Chitinimonas arctica: one gene and its partner. The protein of the gene in region 1 binds, or shares a complex with, the protein of each later gene. Links are inferred from orthologs where the notes say so. Each region holds a gene or a part of one and is shown on either strand. Other genes may lie near its edges.

Evidence for each region. The genes of interacting proteins can lie anywhere in the genome.
Region 2: the proteins of accC (region 1) and accD are in contact, whole or in part, in a solved structure (PDB 8UXZ), measured with the Escherichia coli proteins. The link is inferred for Chitinimonas arctica from one-to-one orthologs.

Annotation. Positions count from the first base shown.
Region 1 is NZ_CP041730.1:3,219,442-3,227,087, reverse strand. What follows is about bases 1,990-4,799. They hold accC (acetyl-CoA carboxylase biotin carboxylase subunit), read left to right. Parts: upstream 1,990-2,623; coding sequence 2,624-3,976; downstream 3,977-4,799. Other genes in these bases: accB (acetyl-CoA carboxylase biotin carboxyl carrier protein), read left to right, coding at 2,069-2,539; aroQ (type II 3-dehydroquinate dehydratase), read left to right, coding at 1,990-2,017. Also shown: FNU76_RS14530 (metallophosphoesterase), read right to left, coding at 1-143; tRNA preQ1(34) S-adenosylmethionine ribosyltransferase-isomerase QueA, read right to left, coding at 280-1,296; more of aroQ, read left to right, coding at 1,529-1,989; FNU76_RS14500 (DUF3426 domain-containing protein), read left to right, coding at 4,972-6,258; tpx (thiol peroxidase), read left to right, coding at 6,371-6,883; tpx (thiol peroxidase), read left to right, coding at 6,987-7,487; FNU76_RS14485 (LysR family transcriptional regulator), read right to left, coding at 7,519-7,646. UniProt on the Escherichia coli protein: This protein is a component of the acetyl coenzyme A carboxylase complex; first, biotin carboxylase catalyzes the carboxylation of the carrier protein and then the transcarboxylase transfers the carboxyl group to form malonyl-CoA.
Region 2 is NZ_CP041730.1:555,091-557,891, reverse strand. It holds accD (acetyl-CoA carboxylase, carboxyltransferase subunit beta), read left to right. Parts: upstream 1-866; coding sequence 867-1,736; downstream 1,737-2,801. Other genes in the region: folC (bifunctional tetrahydrofolate synthase/dihydrofolate synthase), read left to right, coding at 1,830-2,801; trpA (tryptophan synthase subunit alpha), read left to right, coding at 1-789.

The DNA of each region.
Region 1 (7,646 bases):
CCGCCCGGCGGATTGAAGCCGGCCGCGACCAGCAGGACTTCCAGGTCCCGCCGGCAGCCGTGCAGATCCCCCACGACAAAATCGCGGCCCTTTTCATTGCGCGGCAGAAAAGCCACGCGCGGCGGGTTGGCTACAGCGGACATGGAAGGATTATGGCAGGTGATTCACGTTTTTTTACGGCCAGGCATAGCGAATAAGTAGGCCGCCTGGCGCCATTCCGACAAATGCGCGCCAAAAATGCCGTATTTCCGGCTTTCTCGGCCGACATGGCGATCTTGATCAGCGCCGCTCCAGCAGCATCGCATCGCCATAACTAAAGAAACGATACTCGTGCTCGACCGCATGGCGATACGCCGCCTGAATCCGCTCGTAGCCGGCAAAAGCCGACACCAGCATCAGCAGGGTGGACTTGGGCAGGTGGAAATTGGTCAGCAGGGCATCCACCGCGCGAAACGCATAGCCCGGCGTGATAAAGATATCGGTATCGCCCTCCGGCGCAGCGAAATCGCCGTCCTGGCAGGCCGCCTCCATGGCGCGCAGGCTGGTGGTACCCACGGCAATCACCCTGCCGCCGCGCTCGCGCGTCGCCCGGATGGCGGCCAGGGTCTCGGCCGGAATCTGGTAGCGCTCGTGGTGCATGCGATGCTCAGCCAAGTTATCGACCCGCACCGGCTGGAAAGTACCGGCACCCACGTGCAAGGTCAGCCTGGCATGGGCAATGCCGCGTTCCGCCAAGGCCGCGAACATCGCCTCGGTAAAATGCAGGCCCGCGGTGGGCGCGGCAACCGCGCCCGGCTCGCGGGAAAAAACCGTCTGATAGCGCTCGTCATCGGAAGCGTCGGGACGATGCTCGATATAAGGTGGCAAGGGTAAGGCGCCTGCCGCCTCCAGCACATCCAACACCGGCGCTTCGAAACGCAGGCGGAAGAACTCCCCTTCGCGCGCCAGCATATGCGCCCGCCAACGCCCGCCGAATATCAGCACGCTACCGGGCTTGGGCGACTTGCTGGCCCGGACCTGGGCCAGGGCTTCGAATTCATCGCTCACCCGCTCGATCAGCGCTTCGACCTGCCCGCCGCTCGCCTTTTGCCCCAGCAAGCGCGCCTTGATCACGCGCGTATCGTTCAAGACCAGCAGATCACCGGCCCGCAGCAGATCCGGCAGATCGGCGAAGTGACGGTCGAACGTCCCGCCCTGGGCCGGCAGATGCAGCAATCGGCTCCCGCCGCGCACGGCCGGCGGAAACTGGGCGATCAGGTGCTCGGGCAGGGCGTAATCGAAATCGGATAATTGCATGCGAGAGAAACGGCTTGGACGGGGGAAGCGCGGCATTATAACAGCCGGCTCGCCACATCCTTTGGCTCACTGTGCGAATTCCATTCAGGCGGCAAGCTAAGGGGAAACCCTGATAAAATCTCGGTTTCGCTTGCATTTTCGCAACATGCCATAGAAATATTCAAGCGGACGCTTGACCGAACTTTCGCCGATCGGTAGACAACGTGCTGCTATCTGCGGCAAACTCGCCGCCATGACACAGCCGACACCGCACAATTTGGCTGGACAGCACCAAGATATTCTGGTACTGCACGGCCCCAATCTGAATATGCTGGGTCGCCGCGAGCCACAATACTACGGCGCGGACACCCTTGCCAGCATCGACACCCGCCTCGCCCAGCGAGCGGGTGCGGCTGGGCTGCGCTGCCATAGCTTTCAGAGCAATAGCGAAGCTGCCTTGATCGAACGCGTTCACGCGGCTTTCGACGATGGCACCGGCTTCGTGATCATCAATCCCGCCGCCTTCACCCACACCAGCGTTGCGCTGCGCGATGCGTTGGCGGCGGTCAAACTGCCATTTATCGAAGTCCATCTCTCCAACGTCCATGCGCGCGAGCCATTTCGGCACCACTCCTTTTTTTCGGACCTCGCGCAGGGTGTTATCTGTGGTCTAGGCGCCGCCGGTTACGGCTATGCGCTCGACCACGCCATTGACTTTCTGAATCGCCAGACCCCGGCCTGAAGCACGGCGGCCGGCAATCAACAAAGACTAAAACCTAAAAAGGGAACGGGCATGGATCTACGTAAGCTCAAAAAGCTGATCGACCTCGTAGAGGAATCCGGCATTGCCGAGATCGAGGTGACGGAAGGGGAAGAACGGGTACGCATTACCCGCGTGTCGCAAAATGCACCGATCATGTATGCGCAGCCTCCCATGCAGCATTACAGCATGGGCGCGGCGCCTGCCGCGGCCCCCGCTTCGGTTGCGGGCGCCGCCGAAGCCGCGCCGGCCGGCAACGGCCTGCCCGAAGGCACCGTTCTGAAGTCGCCCATGGTCGGCACCTTCTATCGCGCCGCCAGCCCTGGCGCAAAGAACTTCGTGGAAGTGGGCCAGCAGGTCAACGTGGGCGATACCCTTTGCATTATCGAGGCCATGAAGCTGCTGAACGAGATCGAAGCCGAGACGTCTGGCGTAGTGAAAGCCATCCTGGTCGAAAATGGCTCGCCGGTGGAATATGGCGAACCCTTGTTCGTGATCGGCTGAATTCTGTGAGGTGTCCAGCGGGCCCATTCCGGCGCGCCATGCGCGCCTGCCCGCCGTCTCCCTCACCCCTCACGGAGTTGATCCATGTTTGAAAAAATTCTGATCGCCAATCGCGGCGAAATCGCGTTGCGCATTCAACGCGCCTGCCGCGAAATGGGCATCAAGACTGTCGTGGTCCACTCTGAAGTCGACCGCGAGGCCAAGTATGTGAAACTGGCCGATGAGTCGGTCTGCATCGGACCGGCGCCCAGCCCGCTGTCCTACCTGAATATTCCGGCGATCATCGCCGCCGCCGAGGTCACCGACGCCCAGGCCATCCACCCCGGTTATGGCTTCCTCAGCGAGAACGCCGATTTCGCCGAACGGGTCGAGCAGAGCGGCTTTGTCTTTATCGGCCCCCGGCCCGAATCGATCCGGCTGATGGGCGACAAGGTCAGCGCCAAGGATGCCATGAAGGCGTCCGGCGTCCCCTGCGTGCCGGGCTCGGACGGCGCGCTGCCGGATGATCCGGAAGAGATGCTGAAGATCGGCCGCAAGGTCGGCTATCCGGTCATCATCAAGGCCGCCGGCGGTGGCGGTGGTCGCGGCATGCGGGTGGTGCGCAGCGAAGATGAGCTGATCAAGTCCGTAGACATGACCCGCAACGAAGCGGGGGCGGCTTTCGGCAACCCGACCGTGTATATGGAGAAGTTCCTGGAGAACCCGCGCCATATCGAAATCCAGATCCTGGCCGACGAGTATGGCCATGCGATCTACCTGGGCGAACGCGATTGCTCCATGCAACGCCGCCACCAGAAGGTGATCGAGGAAGCGCCCGCCCCGGGTATAACCGATAAACAGCGCAAACGCGTAGGCGAAGCCTGCGCCGAAGCCTGCCGCCGCATCAATTACCGCGGCGCCGGCACCTTCGAATTCCTGTTCGAGAATGGCGAGTTCTACTTTATCGAAATGAACACCCGGGTCCAGGTGGAGCATCCCGTCACCGAGCAGATCACCGGCATCGATATCGTGCAGGAGCAGATCCGCATCGCCGCCGGCGAGCAATTGCGCTTCGCCCAGAAGGATATCGTGCTCAAGGGCCATGCCATGGAGTGCCGGATCAACGCCGAGGACCCCTTCAAGTTCATCCCCAGCCCCGGCAAGATCACCACCTACCATCCACCCGGCGGCCCCGGCATCCGGGTCGATTCGCATATCTACCAAGGCTACACCGTACCGCCCAATTACGATTCCATGGTCGGCAAGGTGATTGCTTTCGGCGATAGCCGCGAGCAGGCCATGGCGCGGATGCGTATCGCCCTCTCGGAAATGGCCGTGGAAGGCATCAAGACCAATATTCCACTGCACCAGGTCCTGTTCAACGACAAGGGTTTTATCAAGGGCGCCACGTCCATTCACTACCTGGAACACCTGCTGGCGGAGTCTAAAGACCAATAGGTGTTAAAATCGACCGCGGCCGGGCTTAACCCCCGGCCGCAGTCATTTCCACGTTCCGGAGTCCGCCATGCCCTGGCAAGAATTACGCATTGAAGCCAATTCCACCCACGCCGAAGCCCTGTCCGACGCCTTGTTCGAGCTGGGCGCACTGAGCGTCAGCATCGAGGATGCCGCCGCCGGCACGGCTGCGGAGAAACCCATTTTCGGCGAGCCCGGCATGCCGCTGGAACAATTGTGGGATGAAAGCGTCGTGGTGGTATTGCTGGAGGAAGATAGCGATGCCACGCTGATGGTGAGCGCGGCCGCCCAAGCGGTCGGTATCGCCCTGCCGCGCCACAGCGTAACGAGGGTAGAGGAACAGGATTGGGTGCGCCTGACCCAATCGCAGTTCGACCCTATCCAGGTATCTGGGCGGCTATGGATCACCCCGACCTGGCATGCCGCGACGCCGGACGCGATCAATATCGCCCTGGACCCGGGCCTCGCGTTCGGCACAGGCAGCCATCCCACCACCTGGTTGTGCCTGCAATGGCTGGATAGCGAAACGCGGGCGGGCGAAAGCGTACTCGATTACGGCTGCGGCTCCGGCATCCTGGCCATTGCCGCCAAACTATTGGGCGCCGGCGAGACACATGGTGTGGATATCGACGCACAAGCCATGACCGCCAGCCGCCAGAACGCGGAACAGAACCATGTCGCCGCCGATTTCTTCCTGCCGGACGATGCCCCGCGCGCACTTACGACCTGGTGGTGGCCAATATCCTCACCAACCCCTTGAAAATGCTGATGCCTTTGCTGGCCAGCCGCTGCCGCCCCGGCGGCCGGCTGGTGCTGTCCGGCATCCTGGCCGAGCAGGCGGACGAGATCATCAGCCTCTACGCGCCCTGCTTCGCCTTGGCGGTTTCGGCCGAAAAAGAGGGATGGGTGCGTATCGCCGGCACCCGTCTATAACCGTACCGCTTGCGTGTTAAGCGCCGCCCGTTAGAATCCGAGCCATGTATCACATAACGCGCTGCCCCAACTGCCGCACCAGCTTCCGCGTGACCGACGCCCACCTGAGCGCCTTCGACGGCAAGGTGCGCTGCGGTCGCTGCGCGTTCGTGTTCGACGCGGTCAACCACCTGCAAGGCGAAGGGCGGCAAGCGGCGCCGACGCCGGCACCCGCTCCAACGCCGGCCCCGACGCCGGTCGAGCCGCCCGCACCGGTCCCGGCCCCCGCACCGATAATCGCACCGGTACCGGCACCGCCCCCCACGCCTGCCAGGACATTGGCGCAACGCGAGGACGACGCCTATGGCCTGGACAGCGTGGCCAGCCAACTGGGCGCGGCAGCGGCAGCGGAAAAAGGGGATAGCGCGAGCAGCCTGGCCAGCCAAAGCCTGCAGCAGCTTGCCAGCGAGCTGGCGGCCAGCGAACCCGTCGCCGAGGTACCGGCCCCGCGCCCCGCGCCCGAGCCAAGACGGAACCCCGAACCCGTACGGGAACCCGATCCGGAACCTCGCATGGAGCCCGTCCTGGTCGCGGTCGGACACCATCAGGCGGAACACGAGGATGATTTTCCGCATGCCCCGGTCAGCAATGGCATCGAGGTCATCGAGATCGCCCCCGCCGAGGCCGGCGAGGAATTCTCGGCCGAGCATTTCCAGGCCTGGGCCAATAGTACCGCCACCCTGCCCGCCTTCAACCCGGCTACCGCTGCGATCCACTCCGAACATAGCGGCTACCGCCCCATCCGCACCGCCGAGGATGACGCCCTGCTGCGCGTCCCCGGCGGTCCTTCGCCCTGGCGCTGGCTGTGGAGTATTCCCGCCCTGCTGGCCTTGTTTGCCCTGGCGGCGCAACTGGCCTTTCACCACCGCACCGAACTGGCCGTCCAGTTACCCGGCATCGCCCCCAAGCTGCAGCGCTTTTGCGCCATGACCGGTTGCACGCTTGCGCTGCCGGCCCGCAAGAATATGCTGCGCAACGAATGGAATGAGCTGGTATCGCTGCCGGAACGACCCAGCCTGATCCAACTCAATGCGACGCTGCGCAATATGGCGCCGTATGACCAGGCCCTGCCCTTGCTGCAACTGACCCTGACCGACGACAGCGAGCGGGTGGTGGCGCGCAAGGTCTTCACGGCCCGAGAATACCTGGCACCACTGGCCGACGGCAGCACCTCGCCCTTGCCGACCAGCCTGCCCGCCAGTGGCGATCTGCGCGTCTTCCTGCAACTCGATCTGGGTGAAATGCGTTCCAGCGGTTATTCGCTGGAGTGGTTCTACCCGGTGGAGAACTAGTCGAACACTGCTTGCCGGGGCGCATGAACTTGCATTCGGTTGGGGCGCTGTCGATACTGATGGCGCGGGAGCCGCTTCTTAAACTTTCATGTCAAGCCGGAGGAAACATCACATGGCCACAGTGCTTCTCAACGGCGAGCCGATTGGCGTGGGCGGCCGTTTCCCGCGCGTTGGCGATACCGCGCACAGCTTTATGCTGGTCGATGTCAATCTGGGCGATGTGCCGCTGTCCAAGTTCATGGGCAAGCGCAAGATCATCGCGGTGATTCCCAGTATCGATGCGGAAATCGGCCTCAAGATCACCCGCCGGCTGGAAGCGATCGCCGACGGTTTTCCCAATACCCGCAGCTTCGTCGTGTCGGTCGATACCCCTTATGCCATGGCGCGGGTGATCGCCACCGAGGGCATTCGCAAGGTACAACTGCTGTCCACGTTGCGCGGCCGGGATTTCCACAAGGATTATGGCGTCATGATCACCGACGTGCCCTTGTCTGGCATGATGTGCACGGCCCTGTTCGGGCTGGATGAAAACGATACCATCGTGTTCGCCGAGCTGGTGCAGGACGTGAACGCCGAACCGAACTACGAAAAACTGGCCGAAGACATGCTGGCCGGCCCGGCCTGACAATCCGCCGCAGCGCACGCATCCCATCCACACCATTCCCGCCCCGGCGGGAATGGTGTTTTAACGCCCCTGACATTTCCATCCACATATTAGGAAAGCAACCATGTCCACGGTAACACTGCGCGGCAACCCCATTCCCGTCAACGGCAACTTCCCCGCGGTCGGCGACAAGGCGCCCGCCTTCAAGCTGGTCGGCGCCGACCTGGCTGACGTCTCGCTGGAAGGCTATGCCGGCAAGCGCAAGGTATTGAACATTTTTCCAAGCATCGACACCCCCACCTGCGCCACCTCGACCCGCAAGTTCAATGCGGCCGCCGACCAACTGGCAAACACCGTGGTGCTGTGCATTTCCGCCGACCTGCCCTTTGCCCAGAAGCGCTTCTGCGGCGCCGAAGGCCTGCAGAACGTGGTGACGCTTTCCACCATGCGTGGCCGTGAATTCATTCTCGATTACGGCGTGGAAATCGGTGCCGGCCCGCTGGCTGGCGTGACCGCCCGTGCCGTCGTGGTATTGGACGAAAGCGACAAGGTGATCCACGCCCAGCTGGTGGGCGAAATCGCCGACGAACCCGACTACGAAGCCGTCCTGGCACTGCTGAAGTAAAGCACGCCAAGGACTTGCCCGGCCGCCTCGCTTACGCCAGGCGGCCCGCCAGATCGTAGCCCAGGACAAAGTCCAACAGCGCCGACAGGGCCGCCGTGGGATGGCTGCGGCTGGGGTAGACCGCATAATAGTCATTGGGTGGTGGCGGATAGCCGGTCA
Region 2 (2,801 bases), 2.7 Mb from region 1 along the record:
ACAACCTTTAACCGCTTGGCGGCCCAGAACAAACAGGCGCTGATCCCCTTTATCACCGCCGGCGATCCCCATCCGGCTGCTACCGTTGGACTGATGCACGCCCTGGTGGCGGGCGGCGCCGATATCGTCGAGCTGGGGGTGCCGTTTTCCGACCCGATGGCCGACGGCCCCGTCATTCAGAAGGCTTCCGAGCGGGCCTTGGCCCATGGCGTCAGCCTGAGCAATGTGTTGGAAATGGTGCGCGACTTCCGCCGCCGCGACGCCGACACCCCGGTCGTACTGATGGGTTATGCCAATCCCGTCGAAGCGATGGGTTACCAGACATTCGCCGAAGCCGCCGCGCATGCCGGCGTGGATGGCGTATTGACGGTCGATCTGCCGCCGGAAGAGGCGGGCTCCCTGGCCGGCGCCCTCAAGCAAAATGGCCTGGACCCGATCTTCCTGTTGGCGCCGACCACGCCCGACAGCCGCATGGACGAAGTGGCCAAGCATGCCTCCGGCTATGTCTACTATGTCTCGCTCAAGGGCGTGACCGGTGCCGCCACCCTGGATATCGCCAGCGTGGCCAGCAAGCTGGAGGCCCTGCGCGGCCGTCTCAGCCTGCCGATCGGCGTGGGCTTCGGCATCCGCGATGCGGCTTCCGCCCAGGCGGTGGCCCGGATCGCCGATGCGGTCATTATCGGCAGCCGGCTGGTGCAGGAAGTCGAGGAGCACGGGGCGGATGCCGCGCCGAGGCTAACGGCTTTCTTGCGCGAAGTGCGTAGCGCGATGGACGCCGCCCGACCATAATCCCAGATAGGGCCGCTAGCGCGGCCCTTCGATTTTCAAGCGCTTGGTCGGCATGGCCGACGGCGTAGGAGACACCCATGAGCTGGTTGCAAAAGCTGCTACCCCCGAAGATCAAGGCAAAACCCACCGGCCCCGGCAAGTCCGTGCCGGAAGGACTGTGGAGCAAATGTTCGGCTTGCGAGGCGGTGCTGTACCGTACCGACCTGGCCAATAACCTGGAAGTCTGTCCCAAGTGCGGCCATCACAATGCCGTGAATGCCCGCCGGCGGCTGGACCTGATGCTCGATCCGGAAGGGCGTTGCGAGATCGGTGCCGAAGTACGGCCCACCGACTTCCTCAAGTTCAAGGATTCCAAGCGTTACGTGGAGCGCCTCGATGCCGCCCGTGAAAGCAGCGGCGAAGAAGACGCCATGGTGGTGATGCAGGGGGCCATCCTGTCCCTGCCGGTGGTGGTGGCGGCATTCGAGTTCAAGTTCATCGGCGGCTCCATGGGCTCGGTGGTGGGCGAACGCTTTGTACGCGGCGCCCAGGCCGCCATCGAAAATGGCTGTCCATTTATCTGCGTGGCCGCCTCTGGTGGCGCGCGCATGCAGGAAGGCCTGATGTCGCTGATGCAGATGGCCAAGACCAGCGCCATCCTTACCCGCCTGGCCGATCGCGGACTGCCGTTTATCTCGATACTGACCGATCCGACCATGGGTGGGGTATCCGCCTCCTTTGCCTTCCTCGGTGACGTGGTAATTGCCGAGCCGGGCGCGCTGATCGGCTTTGCCGGTCCGCGCGTGATCGAGCAAACCGTGCGCGAGACCCTGCCGGAAGGCTTTCAGCGTGCCGAATTCCTGTTGGAGAAGGGCGCCATCGACTTGATCGTCGATCGCCGCGAAATGCGCCAACGCCTGGCTGCCCTGCTGACCTTGCTGATGAAGCAGCCCGCGATTGCCGCTTGATCCCCACGGCCCACCCAGGCGGGCGGGCCGCGCTTATACGTCCCCGTGCGGCCCATGCCGCCGGGGTGGTCGCCATTCTTTTCGTGAAACTCCATGACTTTTGATGCACCGACCCTGGCCGGCTGGCTGAGCCATCTCGAACAATTGCACCCCAGCGCCATCGATATGGGCTTGGAAAGGGTCGCCCGGGTGCGCGATGCCATGGGTTTGGTACCGACCTTTCCCTTGGTGATCGTCGGAGGGACCAATGGCAAGGGGTCGACCTGCGCCATGCTGTCCGCCGCTTACCGGGCCGCCGGCTTCAAGGTGGGCACCTATACCAGCCCGCATTTGCTCCGTTACAACGAACGCGTGGCGATCGATCTGCAGCCGGCCAGCGATGAAGTCATCATGGCTTCCTTCCGCAGGATAGAAGCGGCGCGCGGGGAGGTGACGCTCAGCTATTTCGAGTACGGCACCCTGGCCGCCATGCAGCATTTCATCGATGCCGCCGTGGATGTCGCGATCATGGAAGTGGGGCTGGGTGGCCGCCTGGATGCGGTGAATATCTTCGAGGCGGACGTTGCGGCCGTGGTCAGCGTGGATATCGACCATCAAAGCTACCTGGGCGATACCCGTGAAGCCATCGGCTTCGAAAAGGCCGGTATTTTCCGCGCCGGCAAGCCGGCCTTCTGCGCCGACCCGCATCCGCCGGCCAGCTTGCTGGCACACGCGGCCGCGATCGGTGCCGACCTGCAATTGCTGGGCCCCGATTTCAGCTACAGCAACGAGACCACCCAATGGCGTTGGCGCGGTCGCCGTGGCCAGAAGCCCGGCTTGCCGTTCCCGGCCCTGCGCGGCGCCTACCAGCTGGCCAATGCCAGCCTGGTGATCGCCATTCTCGACGCCCTGCACGACCGCGTACCGGTAGGCATAGGCGATCTCAAGCGCGGCTTGCTGGAAGTGGAGCTGGCCGGGCGTTACCAGGTATTGCCGGGCCGTCCGTCCATCGTGCTCGATGTGGCGCACAACCCGCATGCCGCCAGCGCGCTGGCCAATAATCTGATGAACCAGGGTTTTTTCCAG